2 regions of the Streptomyces sp. NPDC005423 genome follow, and region 1 is predicted to be linked to the other one. Evidence: riboswitches for the same ligand, from Rfam matches in the RefSeq annotation. Region 1 holds a riboswitch; the other holds the start of a gene.
The links. Region 1 has a riboswitch for glycine ahead of gcvT (glycine cleavage system aminomethyltransferase GcvT). Riboswitches for the same ligand answer to the same signal wherever they lie in the genome.

Region 1 (8,236 bases):
TGCTGCATCATCGCGCGCACCGAGTCCACGGCGGCCGGACGGGTGTCGTAGACATCGAGGCCGATGGCGAGATACGGCGCTCCGAGCGCGGGCTGCACCCAGGCCCGGCGCAGGGCGCGGACCGCCGGGGTGCGGTGGGCGTTCTGGGTGAGCAGGGCGTAGAACTGCGGGATCTCGATGGCCGGTTCGGAGAGGCTGAGGGGCCCCGCGGGCTGGCGCTCCAGGCCGGTGGCGATCCGGCGCAGATCCAGCCACGGGATGCCGACTCCGCCGCCGGGGGCGTGCGGGTTGAGCCAGAGGCCGAAGTGGTCGGGATAGAGGGTGCGGGCCACGTCGACCCCGTCGACCACCTCGTAGGAGCGGTTCCAGCCGCTGGCGGAGAGCTCCTGCGCGGAGGTGACGCACGGCGCGTAGCCGTACCCCTCCACCTCCATGTTTCCGTACTGGGCATCGGGGGAGCCGGCCTGGCCGTGCCACAGGAGCATCCATACCTGGCCGGAATTGGGGGTGGCGAGCGCGCGCAGGAGTGCCTCGTAGGCGTCGTAGCGCCCGGGCGTCACCTGGCGCAGCATGTGCTCGACCTGCCCGGCCGCGGTGCCGCTGGCGCTCACCTGTACCGTCCCTCTGTTGTGACCCTTGGATGTGTAACAGCTTAGGCGGTGCCGGGTGTTGGCCGTCGGGAGCCGGGGCTCGCGGCGATCTTCGGGCGCGGGACACAGCCGTCCGCCGTGCCGTCTCCCGCCTCCCCGCCGCCTTTCCTACTGGCCGTACTGGTAGAAGGGCCGGACCTGCGCCCGCATCCAGTCCCCCACCGGATCCTGCGCCACGTCCAGCAGGACCAGGTTGACCGGCCACGGCACCGCCACCCGGTTCAGGGCCCTGGCCAGGGCGTCCATCGGGGCCGCCCTCAAGTCACCCTCCCAGGTGGCGAGTTCGACACCGACGAACATGACGGGCTCGGCCGTCTCGATCGCGGCGAGGCAGCGGCGGGCCGTGCGGACCACGCCGGTGCCGGCGAACTCGGCGGAGGCGGCGGCGAGGAAGTCGACCGGATCGTCCTGCCAGTCGGGCTCGAAGAGCCGGACCCGACCGCCGCTCGTGGGGCCGTCGAGCGCGGTACGGCCCGTCCGGCACAGTTCGGCGACGGCCGGCGGCGGGAGGGGCACGCCGACCACGCCGTCGGGGTTGAGCGCGATGCCCACCTGCGGGGGCAGCCCGCGGGCGAACTCCACCGCGGGCGCGATGGTGTACGACATGTGGCCCCCCGCGACCTGGCGGAACTGCTCCTCGGAGCTGAAGACCGGGACGTAGGCCTGGCCGTCGATGTCGAGGGTGGGCAGATCGAGGGGGCCGCTGTGCGGGCCGCCGCCGCCCGGCAACGGCACCCAGACGAAGCTGCGGCCGAGCACCTCGATGATCCGGCCGCCGGCCGAGGGGATACCGAGAGACGCCGAGAGCACCTCTTCCAGTTCGTTGCCCGGCCATCCGCCGTGCGGATGCGGGTGAGGTTGCGCCTGTCCGGGGAAGTCCGCCGGGAAGTCCATCTTCCTACCGCCTGCTGTAAACCTGCTGTGGCTGAAAAGGCTATCGGGTGCCGCGCCGGCGCACCCGTCCGCTCACCGCGCGAAGTCGATCCGGCGCAGCACGTCCGCCGCGTCCCGGTCGAGCAGCACCGCCGAACCGCACCCCTGGGGCAGTGTGCCTCGCTCCACGGCACGCAGCAGTCGGCCGGCCGCCCCGCGGTGGCGCAGGAACGCGTACCGCGAGACCACACGGCCCCGCTCGCGCTGGCCGCGCAGGGCCGTGACCGGGGCGACGTCGAGGAAGACCAGGTGCAGGGTGCCGCCCCGGCGGCGGGCCGCGCGGCCCAGCCAGCCTCGTACCCAGCGCTGGGTACCGCAGTCGTGCACGACGACCCCGGCCCCGGAGCGCAGGGCGCGGGCGAGACCGGCGTAGTGCGCGAGGCGCACCAAGGGGCGGTAAAGGGCGTACGGCAGGGAACGGGGTGCGCGGGCGTCCCAGCGGTCGCGCGTGTCCTGGGAGTCGACGCGCGGCCCGGCGACCGCGCGCCGCATCAGGGTCGACTTGCCGCTGCCGGGCAGACCGGTGATCACGACCAGGTCGCGGGAGCCGAAGAGCAGCCCGTGCGGGCTGCGTCCGCCGCGCTCGCGCAGGTCGCGGACGACGGGGGCCGGGCGGTCCCGGCTCACCTCCCCGGCCGCGGCGGCTTGCTGCTCGGGCAGCGCGAGTGCCGAGCAAGTGGCGTATGCCGAGGGCCTGTTCACCGTGATCGTCCTCCCCTTGGGTGCGGAGTTCCCCGTCCCCGTCGAGTGTAAAGAGAAGGTAATGCGCGATGTCTCGTGTTTTCGTACCCGAACCGCCACGGGCCGGTCACGGACGCGGGCCTGCCGCGCCCGGACGAGGCGTGCGATGATGTGCCCGCCAACTGCATACCGGCCGCTTGAATCCGCGCGGGAGAGTCCCCAGCCACGTCCTGGTGGGGCGCCGAAGGAGCAAGTCCCTCCCTTGAATCTCTCAGGCCCCGTTACCGCGCGGGCGAGGCACATCTGAAAAGCGGGCCGCTCTCCAGCGGCTCCACCCAAGGTGCAAGTCGTGTCCACCGCCCTGCGCGGTCACGACGAACCTCTCAGGTTCCGATGACAGATGGGGAGGAACGACCTCGCCGTCATGCCCTGGGAGCCACACCGATGAGCAGTAACGCACCCCGTCTCACCGCGCTCGACGCCGTACACCGCGCGCTCGGCGCCACCATGACCGACTTCGCCGGCTGGGACATGCCCCTGCGCTACGGCTCCGAGCGCGACGAGCACCTCGCCGTCCGCACGAAAGCCGGCCTCTTCGACCTCTCGCACATGGGCGAGATCACGGTCAGCGGCCCGCAGGCGGCGACACTCCTCGACTACGCCCTGGTGGGGAACATCTCCTCCGTCGGCGTCGGCCGCGCCCGCTACACCATGATCTGCCGGGCCGACGGCGGCATCCTGGACGACCTGATCGTCTACCGGCTCGCGGCGAGCGGGACCGCCGATGCCGCGTCCCCCGACACGGCGTCCCCCACCTACATGGTCGTCGCCAACGCATCCAACGCCCAGGTGGTCCTGGACGCGCTCACCGAGCGGGCCGCGGGCTTCGACGCCGTCGTCCGCGACGACCGTGACGCCTACGCGCTGCTCGCCGTGCAGGGCCCCGAGTCCGCCGGCATCCTCGGCTCGCTCACCGACGCCGGCCTCGACGGCCTGAAGTACTACGCGGGCCTGCCCGGCACGGTCGCCGGCGTCCCCGCGCTGATCGCGCGCACCGGCTACACCGGCGAGGACGGCTTCGAACTCTTCGTCGCGCCCGAGGACGCCGAGCGGCTGTGGCAGGCGCTGACCGAGGCGGGCGCCCCGGCCGGGCTGGTGCCCTGCGGTCTGTCCTGCCGGGACACGCTGCGCCTGGAGGCGGGCATGCCGCTGTACGGGCACGAGCTGTCGACCTCGCTGACCCCGTTCGACGCGGGGCTCGGCCGGGTGGTCAAGTTCGAGAAGGACGGTGACTTCGTGGGCCGCGAGGCGCTCACCGAGGCCGCCGAGCGCGCCCGGGAGACCCCGCCGCGCCTCCTGGTCGGCCTGATCGCCGAGGGCCGCCGGGTGCCGCGCGCCGGATACCCGGTCGTCGCCGGCGGCGAGGTGATCGGCGAGGTCACCTCCGGTGCCCCCTCCCCCACGCTGGGCAGACCCATCGCCATGGCCTACGTCGACGCCGCGCACGCGGTGCCGGGCACGACCGGTGTCGGCGTGGACATCCGGGGCAGTCACGAACCGTACGAGGTCGTGGCGCTGCCCTTCTACAAGCGCCAGAAGTGACACCGTTCCGACGGCAGACCGCGTGACGTCGGGCACATCACCCCTGCCCACCCGCGGTTTCCCCGCTCCACCGTCATCAGCACATCACCGCGTACAGGAGAATCCGAGCCATGAGCAACCCCCAGCAGCTGCGGTACAGCAAGGAGCACGAGTGGCTGTCGGACGCCGAGGACGGCGTCTCGACGGTCGGCATCACGGAGCACGCGGCCAACGCGCTCGGTGACGTCGTCTTCGTCCAGCTCCCGGAGGTCGGTGACACGGTGACCGCGGGCGAGTCCTGCGGCGAACTGGAGTCGACCAAGTCGGTGTCCGACCTGTACGCGCCGGTCACCGGCGAGATCGTCGCCACCAACGCCGACGTCGTGGACGACCCCTCGCTGGTCAACTCCGCCCCCTTCGAAGGCGGTTGGCTGTTCAAGGTACGGGTCACGGACGAGCCGGGCGACCTGCTCTCCGCCGACGAGTACACCGCCTTCGCCGGCTGAGGAGTCGTAGCCACATGTCCGTCATGAACACCCCCCTGCACGAGCTCGACCCGGACATCGCCGCCGCCGTCGACGCCGAGCTGCGCCGCCAGCAGTCCACGCTGGAGATGATCGCCTCGGAGAACTTCGCTCCGGTCGCGGTGATGGAGGCGCAGGGCTCGGTCCTCACCAACAAGTACGCCGAGGGCTACCCGGGCCGCCGCTACTACGGCGGCTGCGAGCACGTGGACGTCGCCGAGCAGATCGCCATCGACCGGGTCAAGGCGCTCTTCGGCGCCGAGTACGCGAACGTGCAGCCGCACTCGGGCGCCTCCGCCAACCAGGCCGCGCTCTTCGCGCTGGCCCAGCCCGGCGACACCATCCTCGGCCTGGACCTCGCGCACGGCGGCCACCTCACCCACGGGATGCGGCTGAACTTCTCCGGCAAGCAGTTCGACGTGGTCGCCTACCACGTGGACGGCGCCGGACTGGTCGACATGGCCGAGGTCGAGCGGCTCGCCAAGGAGCACCGGCCGAAGGTGATCATCGCGGGCTGGTCGGCGTATCCGCGGCAGCTGGACTTCGCCGAGTTCCGCCGGATCGCGGACGAGGTCGAGGCCCACCTCTGGGTGGACATGGCGCACTTCGCCGGCCTGGTCGCGGCCGGGCTGCACCCCAACCCGGTCGAGTACGCCGACGTGGTCACCTCCACCACCCACAAGACGCTGGGCGGCCCGCGCGGCGGGATCATCCTGGCCCGGAAGGAGTTCGCGAAGAAGCTCAACTCCTCCGTCTTCCCCGGCTTCCAGGGCGGTCCCCTGGAGCACGTGATCGCCGCCAAGGCCGTCTCCTTCAAGGTCGCCGCCTCGGAGGAGTTCAAGGAGCGCCAGCGGCGTACCGTGGAGGGGGCGCGGATCCTGGCCGAGCGGCTGGTGCGGGACGACGTGCAGGCCGTAGGGGTCGACGTCCTGTCCGGCGGAACGGACGTGCACCTGGTCCTGGTGGACCTGCGCGACTCCGCGCTGGACGGGAAGCAGGCCGAGGACCGGCTGCACGAGGTCGGCATCACGGTCAACCGGAACGCGATCCCGAATGACCCGCGACCGCCGATGGTGACCTCGGGGCTGCGGATCGGCACGCCGGCCCTCGCCACCCGCGGCTTCACCACCGAGGACTTCACCGAGGTCGCGGACATCATCGCCGAGACCCTCAAGCCGTCCTACGACGCCGACGCGCTGAAGGCCCGCGTGACCGCGCTGGCCGAGAAGCACCCGCTCTACCCCGGGCTGTAGCAGGCCCCCGGGGGCACCCGCAGCCCGAAGGCGCGCGGGTGCCCCGCCCTCGCCCCGCCCGTGCGGGCCCCGCACCACCCCGTTATGAGGAGTCACCGTGGCCGTCTCGGTCTTCGACCTGTTCTCGATCGGCATCGGCCCGTCCAGCTCCCACACGGTCGGCCCGATGCGGGCGGCCCGGATGTTCGCCCGCCGGCTGCGCAACGAGGAAGTGCTGGACTCCGTCGCGTCGGTACGGACCGAGCTGTACGGCTCCCTCGGCGCGACCGGGCACGGTCACGGCACGCCCAAGGCGGTGCTGCTCGGCCTGGAGGGCGAGTCGCCGCGCACGGTGGACGTGGAGAAGGCCGACGAACGGGTCGCGGCGATCCGGGATTCGGGGCGGCTGCGGCTGCTGGGCGAGCACGAGATCGCCTTCGACCACGATTCCGACCTGAAACTGCACCGCCGCAAGGCGCTGCCCTACCACGCCAACGGCATGACGCTGTGGGCGTACGACGCCTCGGGCACCGAGCTGACGTCGAAGACGTACTACTCGGTGGGCGGCGGCTTCGTCGTCGACGAGGACGCGGTGGGCGCCGACCGCATCAAGCTCGACGACACCGTCCTCAAGTACCCCTTCCGGACCGGCGACGAGCTGCTGCGGCTGACCGCCGAGACCGGTCTGTCCATCTCCGCGCTGATGCTGGAGAACGAGCGGGCCTGGCGCACCGAGGAGGAGATCCGGGCCGGGCTGCTGGAGATCTGGCGGGTCATGCGGGCCTGCGTCTCCCAGGGCATGTCCCGCGAGGGCATCCTGCCCGGCGGCCTGAAGGTACGCCGGCGCGCGGCCCACTCGGCACGCCAACTCCGGGCGGAGGGCGACGCGTTGGCGCACGCGATGGAGTGGATCACGCTCTACGCGATGGCCGTCAACGAGGAGAACGCGGCGGGCGGCCGGGTCGTCACCGCCCCCACGAACGGCGCCGCCGGCATCATCCCGGCCGTCCTCCACTACTACGTCAACTTCGTACCCGGCGCGGACGAGGAGGGCGTGGTCCGCTTCCTCCTGGCGGCCGGCGCCATCGGCATGCTCTTCAAGGAGAACGCCTCCATCTCCGGCGCCGAGGTCGGCTGCCAGGGCGAGGTCGGCTCCGCCTGCTCGATGGCGGCCGGCGCCCTGGCCGAGGTCCTGGGCGGCTCCCCCGAGCAGGTCGAGAACGCCGCCGAGATCGGCATGGAACACAACCTCGGCCTCACCTGCGACCCGGTCGGCGGCCTCGTCCAGATCCCCTGCATCGAACGCAACGGCATGGCCGCCGCCAAGGCCGTCACCGCCGCCCGCATGGCCATGCGCGGCGACGGCTCCCACATGGTCTCCTTGGACAAGGTCATCAAGACCATGAAGGAGACGGGGGCCGACATGAGCGTCAAGTACAAGGAGACAGCCCGGGGCGGGCTCGCGGTGAACATCATCGAGTGCTGAGGGACCGCCTTGGGGGCCCGCGAGATCCCGGGTCCTCGCTTTCTGTGATCTCCGGGCCGTTTGAACCGGCCGCAGCCCGGTAGTCCGGAGAGTGGCGTCGCGCTGGCCAACCGCTCCCGGGAGGGTTCGGCAGTGAGCTCGCCGCCGGCCGTCCCGGGGCGCGTTTCACCGGGGCGGCCGGATCGCCGTCATCGGGTGGCGGTCACCGGACGTCGGCCATGACCCGTTCGCGCAGGGTGGCGCAGGAGGTGCTGATGAGGCGGGAGACGTGCATCTGTGAGACGCCGAGCTGCTCCGCGATGCAGCTCTGGGTCATGCCCCGGAAGAAGCGCAGGTAGAGGATGGTGCGCTCGCGCTCGGGGAGGCAGCGCAGGGCCGGTTTGACCGCCTCGCGGTCGACGACCAGGTCGAATCCGGCGTCGCTGCGGCCCAGTACGCCGGCGAGCGTCATGCCGGTGTTCTCGCCGGGCAGCTCCGCGTCCAGCGACAGGGTGGCGAAGCTGTCCAGCGCTTCCAGTCCGGCCCGTACCTCGTCCTCGCTGAGCTGGGCGTACGCGGCGATGGCGGCCACGGAGGGGCGCCGGCCGGATTCCAGGGGGGCCAGTTCGCGCAGCGCCAGCCGTACCCGGTTGCGGACCTCCTGGACGCGGCGCGGGACGTGCAGGGCCCACATGTGGTCACGGAAGTGGCGCTTGATCTCGCCGGTGACGGTCGGTACGGCGTAGCTCTCGAAGGCGTGGCCGCGGTCGGGGTCGTAGCCGTCGACGGCTTTGACCAGGCCGAGTGCCGCGACCTGGCACAGGTCCTCGTAGGGCTCGCCCTTGCCGCGGTAGCGGCCGGCGATGCGCTCCGCCATGGGGAGCCAGGCCTCCACGAGGGCGCCGCGCAGCGCGTCGCGCTCGGGTCCGTCGGGGAGGCGGGAGAGGCGGCCGAAGTCCGCGGCGGTGCGGGGGGCGTCGTCGTGCGGGTGGCGCCTGCGGGACCCTGTGGTCGTCACACCGGTGACTTTGGCTGCGGGTGTACGCATGGTGCTCACAACTCCCTGACGGGGTTGCCGGATGGCGGTCCCCTGGGAGAGGCGTACGGCGGAACAGGTGAAGGCGCACACCCGCGATCCGGCATACGCCGACTCCCACGGACGTGCCTCCT
Region 2 (8,236 bases), on a different contig from region 1:
CCCGGCCGGGAAGACGGCCTCCTCGCGGTCGTAGGCGTGCGCCCACTCGCCGCCGAGCGCGCCCGCGGTGTGCGGGGCGTTGCGCAGCGGGTTGTCCTCGGCGGGCCACTCGCCGGCTCCGACCTTCTCGATCTCGCCGCGGATCGCGATCATCGCCTCGCAGAACCGGTCCAGCTCGATCAGGTCCTCGGACTCGGTCGGCTCGATCATCAGCGTCCCGGCCACCGGGAACGACATCGTCGGCGCGTGGAAGCCGTAGTCGATGAGCCGCTTGGCCACGTCGTCCACGCTGACGCCGGTCGCCTTGGTCAGCGGGCGCAGATCGATGATGCACTCGTGCGCGACGAGGCCGCCGGGGCCGGTGTAGAGCACCGGGTAGTGCGGCTCCAGCCGCTTGGCGATGTAGTTGGCGGAGAGCACGGCCACCTGCGTGGCCCGCTTGAGCCCCTCGCCGCCCATCAGGCGGACGTACGCCCACGAGATCGGCAGGATGCCCGCCGAGCCCCACGGCGCGGCCGAGACCGGCCCGACCCCGGTCTCCGGACCGGCGGCCGGCTGGAGCGGGTGGTTGGGCAGATACGGCGCCAGGTGCGCGCGCACCCCGACGGGACCGACGCCCGGACCGCCCCCGCCGTGCGGGATGCAGAACGTCTTGTGCAAGTTCAGGTGCGAGACGTCACCGCCGAAGTGGCCCGGCTTGGCGAGCCCCACCAGGGCGTTGAGGTTGGCGCCGTCGACGTAGACCTGCCCGCCGGCGTCGTGCACCTGCGCGCAGATGTCGGCGACGTGCTCCTCGAACACCCCGTGCGTGGACGGGTAGGTGATCATCAGGACGGAGAGTTCGTCGCGGTACTGCTCGATCTTGGCCCGCAGGTCCTCTATGTCGATCTCGCCGTCCCCGGCGGTCTTCACGACGACGACCTTCATGCCGGCCATCACGGCGCTCGCCGCGTTGGTGCCGTGCGCGGAGGACGGGATGAGACAGACCGTGCGCCGCTCGTCCCCGTTGGCGCGGTGGTACCCGCGTACGGCGAGCAGCCCGGCCAGCTCGCCCTGCGAACCGGCGTTGGGCTGCAACGACACCTTGTCGTAGCCCGTGACCTCGGCGAGCCCCTCCTCCAGTTCACGGATGAGCGTGAGGTACCCCCGCGCCTGCTCAGCGGGGGCGAAGGGGTGCAGGCCGCCGAACTCGGGCCAGGTGACCGGCTCCATCTCCGTCGTCGCGTTGAGCTTCATGGTGCAGGAGCCGAGCGGGATCATGCCCCGGTCGAGCGCGTAGTCGCGGTCGGCGAGCCGGCGCAGGTACCGCAGCATCGCGGTCTCGGAGCGGTACTGACGGAAGACCGGGTGCGTCAGGTACTCGTCGGTCCGCAGCAGCGCCTCCGGCAGCGTGTCCCTGGCCCTCGCGTCGAGCGCCTCGATGTCGCCCTCGACCCCGAACGCGGCCCAGACGGCGGCCAGTTGGGCCCGCGTGGTGGTCTCGTCGCACGCGAGGGAGAGGTGGTCGGCGTCGACGAGGTGCACATTGACCCCGCGTTCCCGCGCGGCGGCGGCGACCGGGGCGGCCCGGCCCGGCACCCGTACGGTCAGCGTGTCGAAGTAGGCACCGTGCACGACCTCGACGCCCCCGGCCGTCAGTCCGGCGGCGAGGACCGTGGCGTAGCGGTGGGTGCGGCGCGCGATGCCCCGCAGGCCCTCGGGCCCGTGGTAGACGGCGTACATACCGGCCATGACGGCGAGCAGCACCTGCGCGGTACAGATGTTGCTGGTGGCCTTCTCCCGGCGGATGTGCTGCTCCCGCGTCTGGAGGGCGAGCCGGTAGGCCCTGTTCCCGTCCGCGTCGACGGAGACGCCCACGAGCCGCCCGGGCAGGCTGCGCGCGAACTTCTCGCGTACGGCCATGTAGCCGGCGTGCGGGCCGCCGAAGCCCATCGGCACACCGAAGCGCTGGGTGGTGCCGACCGCGATGTCCGCGCCCAGCTCGCCCGGCGACTTCAGCAGGGTCAGCGCCAGCAGGTCGGCGCAGACCGTGACGAGCGCGCCGAGAGCGTGCGCCTGCTCGACGAGCGGCGCGAAGTCCCGTACGGCACCGGAGGCGCCCGGGTACTGCACCAGCACGCCGTTGATCTCCCGCTCGGCGATCTCGGCCGGGATGCCCTCGCTGAGGTCGGCGACGACGATCTCGACACCGGCCGGCTCGGCGCGGGTCCGGATCACCGCGATGGTCTGCGGCAGCGCGTCCGCGTCGACCAGGAAGAGACCCTTCTTGTTCCTGCCCATACGCCGGGAGAGCGCCACGGCCTCGGCGGCGGCCGTGCCCTCGTCGAGCAGGGAGGCGCCGGAGGTCGGCAGACCGGTCAGATCGGCGACCATCGTCTGGAAGTTCAGCAGCGCTTCGAGCCGGCCCTGGGAGATCTCCGGCTGGTACGGCGTGTAGGCGGTGTACCAGGCCGGGTTCTCCATCACGTTGCGCAGGATGACGGGCGGGGTGAAGGTCCCGTAGTAACCGAGCCCGATCATCGAGTCGAGCACCTGGTTGCGGTCGGCCAGCGAGCGCAGTTCGGCCAGTACCTCGGCCTCGGTGCGGGCGCCCGGCAGCTCCAGGGCGTCGGCGTTCCTGATCACGGCCGGGACGGCGGCGGCCGTGAGTTCGTCGAGCGAGCCGTATCCGACCTGCGCGAGCATCTTGGCCCGCGCCTCCTGGTCGGGCCCGATGTGACGCTGCTCGAAGGGGATGCCCTGTTCGAGCTCGGAGAGCGGAGTGCGAGGGACGGTCATTACGGAGGCCTCCTGGTCAGACACGACCTTCGAGGGGCACCACGGCACGGGTACCCGGACGGCCTCCCCCTCTGTCATCTCGACCTGAGAGCTTCACCAGGCGGCCCGTGAGCCACCGGTTTTCACCGTCGGTGAGAGCGGAGGCCGTCGGCACCCGCCCTGCTTTCCAGAGTGACCTCGCCCGTGCGGTACGTGAGCCTGAGAGATTCCGGGGAGGATTTGCTCCTTCGGCGCCTCCAGTGGTTCCCGGAGGACTCTCCCGCGCGGGGTCAGCAGCCGTTCGCCAGCCTACCAGCGAGCCACCGCACAGACCTTCGAGTGGCCACCTGCCCGAATGTACTCTTTTGTAGTGCTTACGGATGAGTTGCGACCAAGAGGAGGGCCCGTGCAGACCGACATCGATCCGCGCAACCTGATCGGCCGCAAGGCGTTCGACCGCACCGGCGCCAAGATCGGCACCGTTGACGAGGTCTATCTCGACGACGCGACCGGCGTACCGGAGTGGGCGGCCATACGGACCGGCCTGTTCTCGCGGGACGCCTTCGTGCCGCTGGAGCCCAGCGAACTGATCGACGGCGCCCTGCACATCCCCTTCGAGCGCTCCCTCATCAAGGACGCCCCCGACTTCGGCGTCGGCCGCCACCTCTCCCCGGAACAGGAACTCCAGCTCTACCACCACTACGGGCTCGACGTGTCGGCCCCGCCCCCGCTGCCGGACCGCGACTTCGGCAGGCTGGCGGGCTCGGACGAGTCCTGAAACGGTGGGAGCGGCGGGAGCGGTGAACCAGGGGGCGGGCCGCCGGGTCTTCGCGGTGCCTTCGGCGCCGGCGGCTCCGCCAGGGGCACCAGCGGCAACGGCTCGACCGGCTCCAGGAGAGGGTCGTCGGTCCGGAACGTCCGTACCCGCCCGGGCGCCGAGTCGGGCGTCTCGAAGCGGACGGTGACCCGCCCCACCCCGCTGCCCTGCACCCAGCCGTGCCCGTGCTCAGCGTGCCGCACATCGTGCCCGGCGGGCCAGCGCCGCTCGACGGGCGCGGCCCCCTCCGCGGCGGACTCCTCCGCCCGCCGCTCCGCGGGCAGATCGACCGGCACCCCCGCCGCCTGCGCGAACAGGTCCTCCTGCGTGTAGTCGGCGAGCCCGGAGACCCCGACCCCGAGCAGTCGCACCCCGCCCGTCGTGTCCACGGAGTCCAGCAGCCGGGCCGCCGCCTCGCGCACCACGCCCGGATCGTCCGTGGGCCCGCGCAGCGTCTCGGACCGGGTCAGCGTGGAGAAGTCGTACCTGCGCACCTTGAGCACGATGGTCCGCCCCGACAGCCCCGCCGCGCGCAGCCGCCGTACGCAGCGGTCGGCCAGCCGCTGCACTTCCAGGCCGACCCGGACCCGGTCGTGGATGTCCACGTCGTAGGTGTCCTCCACGGACACCGACTTCGTCTCCCGCTCGGACACCACGGGCCGCTCGTCGTGCGCCAGCGCCATCGCGTACAGCGCGTGCCCGTGCGCCTTGCCCACCAGCCGCACCAACTCGTCCTCGCCGGCCTCGGCGATCTCGTCGACCGTGAGGATCCCGGCGCGCCGCAGGTGGTCACCGGTCGCCGGGCCGACCCCGGGCAGCGTGCGCACCGACATCGGGCCGAGCAGGGCGCGCTCGGTCCCGGGCTCGATCATCACCAGGCCGTCGGGCTTGGCCTGCTCCGAGGCGATCTTGGCGAGCATCTTGGAGGCGGCCAGCCCCACCGAGCCCGTGAGCCCCGTGACCGCCCGTATGTCCTCGCGCAGCCGTGCGCCGGTCAGCTGCGCCGACCCGGCGTCCCAGGCCACTCCCCCGGCCTCCAGATCGACGAACGCCTCGTCCAGGCTCAAGGGTTCCACCAGCGGCGACATCGCCCGCAGCAACGCCATGACTTGCTCGCTGATGGCCCGGTAGAACTCGAAGCGCGGCACCAGGTACGCGGCGTTCGGAGCGAGCCGGCGCGCCTGGGCCATGGGCATCGCCGAGTGCACTCCGAAGACACGCGCCTCGTAGGAGCAGGTCGCGACCACCCCGCGCGGCCCGAGCCCGCCCACGACGACGGCCTTCCCGCGCAGGCTCGGCTTGGACGCCTGCTCCGCCGAGGCGAAGAAGGCATCCATGTCGAGATGCAGGATCGTGGGCGCGGTTCTCACCACACCGATGCTGCCCTACGCCACTGACAATGCCCTCTCGAGCAGCCCCGGGAGGCTCAGACCGCGCGGTTGCGCCGCCGCGCCAGTTCGTCGGCGGGGTTGGGCCCGACGAGTGTCTCGCCGGTGTCGACGCGCTCCCCGTGCAGCTGCGAGAGCGCGCTCTCCACGTCTCGCCACACCACGCCCACGGCGATCCCGAAGATACCCTGGCCGCCCTGGAGCAGCGCGTGGACCTCGTCGGGCGAGGTGCACTCGTAGACCGTGGCACCGTCGCTCATCAGCGTCATGCGCTCCAGATCACGGAAACCGCACTCCCGCAGATGCAGGACGGCGGTGCGGATGTTCTGCAACGACACCCCGGTGTCCAGGAACCGCTTGACGATCTTCAGGACGACGACGTCCCGGAAGCTGTAGAGCCGCTGCGTCCCCGACCCGTGGGCGGGCCGCACGCTGGGCTCGACGAGCCCGGTGCGGGCCCAGTAGTCGAGTTGCCGATAGGTGATGCCGGCGGCCGCACAGGCCGTGGGCCCCCGGTAGCCGATCTGCTCGGACGCCATGGACGTCGCCCCTCCGCTGCTCGGCACGGCAGTGGGTCGATGCGGAACGTGATCAGCCGCACTGCCGTGAAGCGGGTACGGGCCACTGTCCCCGAAACTGCGCTCCGGGGCACCCCCAGCCGTACCGTCGCCGCTGCTTCTCACGCCGACCTCCGTCCTTGACCTGCCTTCTCGACGGTAGGCAGTCACCAGGGGTGCGTCAACGATCGCCACACTCGGCACGCCGAGTGATAATCACCCAAGGAGTGGTTTCCCGTGTCCCACCGCGGGGAAAGGCTAGCCGAATGCGCTCCGGACGGGCCGCAGGACGCTCTCACTCGCCGCGGGCAAATGCTGGCATTCCCGTCGCCCCCGGACACAGCAGAGCCGTCGAGGACCGGGCGTCCACACGGAACGCCTCGGTCATCGACGGCCGGTTCACTGACTGTTGGTCCCGAAGTCCTCGGGCGAGATCTGGTCGAGGAACTCGCGGAACTTCTCCACCTCGTCCTCCTGCTCGTCCGGAATCGCGATCCCCGCGTCGTCGAGCACACCGTCACTGCCGTAGATCGGCGTTCCGGTGCGCAGGGCCAGCGCTATGGCGTCGGACGGGCGGGCGCTCACCTCGACGCCGCTGGCGAAGACCAGCTCCGCGTAGAAGACGCCCTCACGCAGATCCGTGATGCGCACTTCGGTCAGTTCCTGGCCGACGGCTTCCAGCACGTCCTTGAACAGGTCATGGGTCAGCGGTCGTGCGGGGGCCATGCCCTGCTGGGCGAAGGCGATGGCCGTCGCCTCCCCGGGCCCGATCCAGATGGGGAGGTAGCGGTCGCCTCCCACTTCACGCAGGAGCACGATCGGTTGGTTGGAGGGCATTTCGACCCGGACACCTACGACATCGAGCTCGTTCACACAGCAACCCTAGGCCGTGCCCGGGACGTTTGGGTAGTCGGGCCCGCAACGGGCGGCCGATCGGAGGCCGCCGAGCCGCCCGGCTCAGGGCAGCCGCACACCGAGCGCGGTCTGCACCAGGGCCGCGTGCAGCCTCACCGTGAGCCCGGCCAGCTCCTTCGTACGAGCCTCGGCGTGCGTCCTGGTCTGCGGATTGCGGTGACGCTTCAGCGGAGCCACCACCTGGTCGACGAGCCCCGCCTCACGGTCGGCCGCCGCCTTCATGGCCCGCAGATGCCGCGGCTCGATCCCGAACCGCCCCAGCTCGATGACGAGGGCCGCCACGGTGACCGCCTCCGCGTCGTAGCCGCCCTCCGGGAGGGGGGCGATGAGCCCGTACGACTCCCACTCGTCCAGCTCCCGCTCGCCGATCCCGGCCGCGTCGAGCAGCTGGACCCGTCCGATACGGGCCACCGTGGGCGCCTCGGCGGGCTCCAGGGCACTCTCCCCGTCCCGCTGGCGCCCCACGCCGGGCAGCGCCACGGCCTCTCCGCGCTCCACGGCGTCCAGATGCTCGCGGATCACCTTGAGCGGCAGATAGTGGTCCCGCTGCATCCTCAGTACATGGCCGAGCCGCTCGACGTCCCGGGCGCTGAACTTGCGGTACCCGGAAGGGGTCCGCCGCGGCTCGATGAGTCCCTCGGACTCAAGGAAACGGATCTTGGAGATGGTGACCTCGGGGAACTCGGCACGCAGCGCGCTCAGCACCGCCCCGATACTCATCAGTCCACCGTCCGCGGCGGCGGCGCCGTGTCCGGCACCGCCGCTCGGTGTTTGAAGCATCGACCTTCTCCGGGGAGGGTCAGTAACCTCGCTGGCTCGCGTAGAAGACCAGCCGGTACTTGCCGATCTGGACCTCGTCACCGTTCGACAGAGGGACCTGGTCGATCCGCTCGCGGTTGACGTACGTGCCGTTGAGGCTGCCGACGTCGGCGACCGTGAACGAGGCGTCCGCGGCGCGCCGGAACTCCACGTGCCGGCGCGAGACTGTCACGTCGTCCAGGAAGATGTCGCTCTGCGGATGACGGCCGGCCGTGGTCAGGTCGCTGTCCAGGAGGAAGCGGCTGCCCGAGTTCGGCCCACGGCGCACTACCAGCAGGGCCGAGCCCACTGGCAGAGCGTCCACGGCCGCCTGCGCCTCCGGGGAGAGCGTGGGCATCTGCGTCTGACCGGTCACCTCGGCGTCGTACGCCTCAAGGCCGGAGATGGAGATCGTGGAGGTCGTCTCGGACGGCCGCTCGGGAGTCACGCCGGGACGCAGCGGCGCTCCGCAGTTGGAACAGAAGCGGCTGTTCTCCGCGTTGCGGTTACCGCACCTCGTACACACCAGGTTCGACACAGGAGAGAACCCTCCACCCGTACTCGAGGTCGACGGTTGGCCGAAACCTATGCCGCCGGCCTGTGCGGGGTCAACCGACGACCCGCCCTGACCTCCGGGAACGTCCCCGCCGGGGACCTGATCGCGGAACAGCGGCCGCTGACCCTCTGCGTCGGGCTGTGCGCGATGGCGGGCGGTCTGGTTCTCGCCGCCCTCTCGCGCGCTCTTGCCGAACAACTTCGCAAACAACTTCACGGGCGATTCCCCTTGACCGAAACAGACCCGCCCGTGGGGCAGGACGAACCCTGACTGCACACACCGGTCGACCCGGACATCCTCACAACGTCCGTATCCACCAGACAGTTTCCACCACGCACCACCCAATCGGTGCGCCGACCCCCCGCAAGCTCATGCCCTCGCACGACGGCCCGCATGCACCCGCGGTTCACCGGGAGGACGACCGAGCGTAGTCAGGCTGCTTCGCGGC

Region 2: another riboswitch for glycine. It lies ahead of gcvP (aminomethyl-transferring glycine dehydrogenase); the one in region 1 lies ahead of gcvT (glycine cleavage system aminomethyltransferase GcvT).

Annotation. Positions count from the first base shown of each region.
Region 1 is NZ_JBEXET010000047.1:34,018-42,253, forward strand. It holds gene ABZT12_RS33160 (enhanced serine sensitivity protein SseB C-terminal domain-containing protein) at 1-611, opposite strand, end outside; gene ABZT12_RS33165 (enhanced serine sensitivity protein SseB) at 759-1,544, opposite strand; gene ABZT12_RS33170 (AAA family ATPase) at 1,617-2,291, opposite strand; glycine riboswitch at 2,463-2,561, shown strand; gene gcvT (glycine cleavage system aminomethyltransferase GcvT) at 2,709-3,866, shown strand; gene gcvH (glycine cleavage system protein GcvH) at 3,977-4,351, shown strand; gene glyA (serine hydroxymethyltransferase) at 4,366-5,622, shown strand; gene ABZT12_RS33190 (L-serine ammonia-lyase) at 5,720-7,087, shown strand; gene ABZT12_RS33195 (SigB/SigF/SigG family RNA polymerase sigma factor) at 7,290-8,114, opposite strand.
Region 2 is NZ_JBEXET010000026.1:5,577-13,812, reverse strand. It holds gene gcvP (aminomethyl-transferring glycine dehydrogenase) at 1-2,778, opposite strand, end outside; glycine riboswitch at 2,955-3,050, opposite strand; gene ABZT12_RS24905 (PRC-barrel domain-containing protein) at 3,164-3,535, shown strand; gene ABZT12_RS24900 (DNA polymerase IV) at 3,457-4,944, opposite strand; gene ABZT12_RS24895 (MerR family transcriptional regulator) at 5,001-5,645, opposite strand; gene ABZT12_RS24890 (bifunctional nuclease family protein) at 5,919-6,392, opposite strand; gene ABZT12_RS24885 (MerR family transcriptional regulator) at 6,477-7,214, opposite strand; gene ABZT12_RS24880 (FHA domain-containing protein) at 7,234-8,133, opposite strand; gene ABZT12_RS24875 (DUF881 domain-containing protein) at 8,195-8,236, opposite strand, start outside.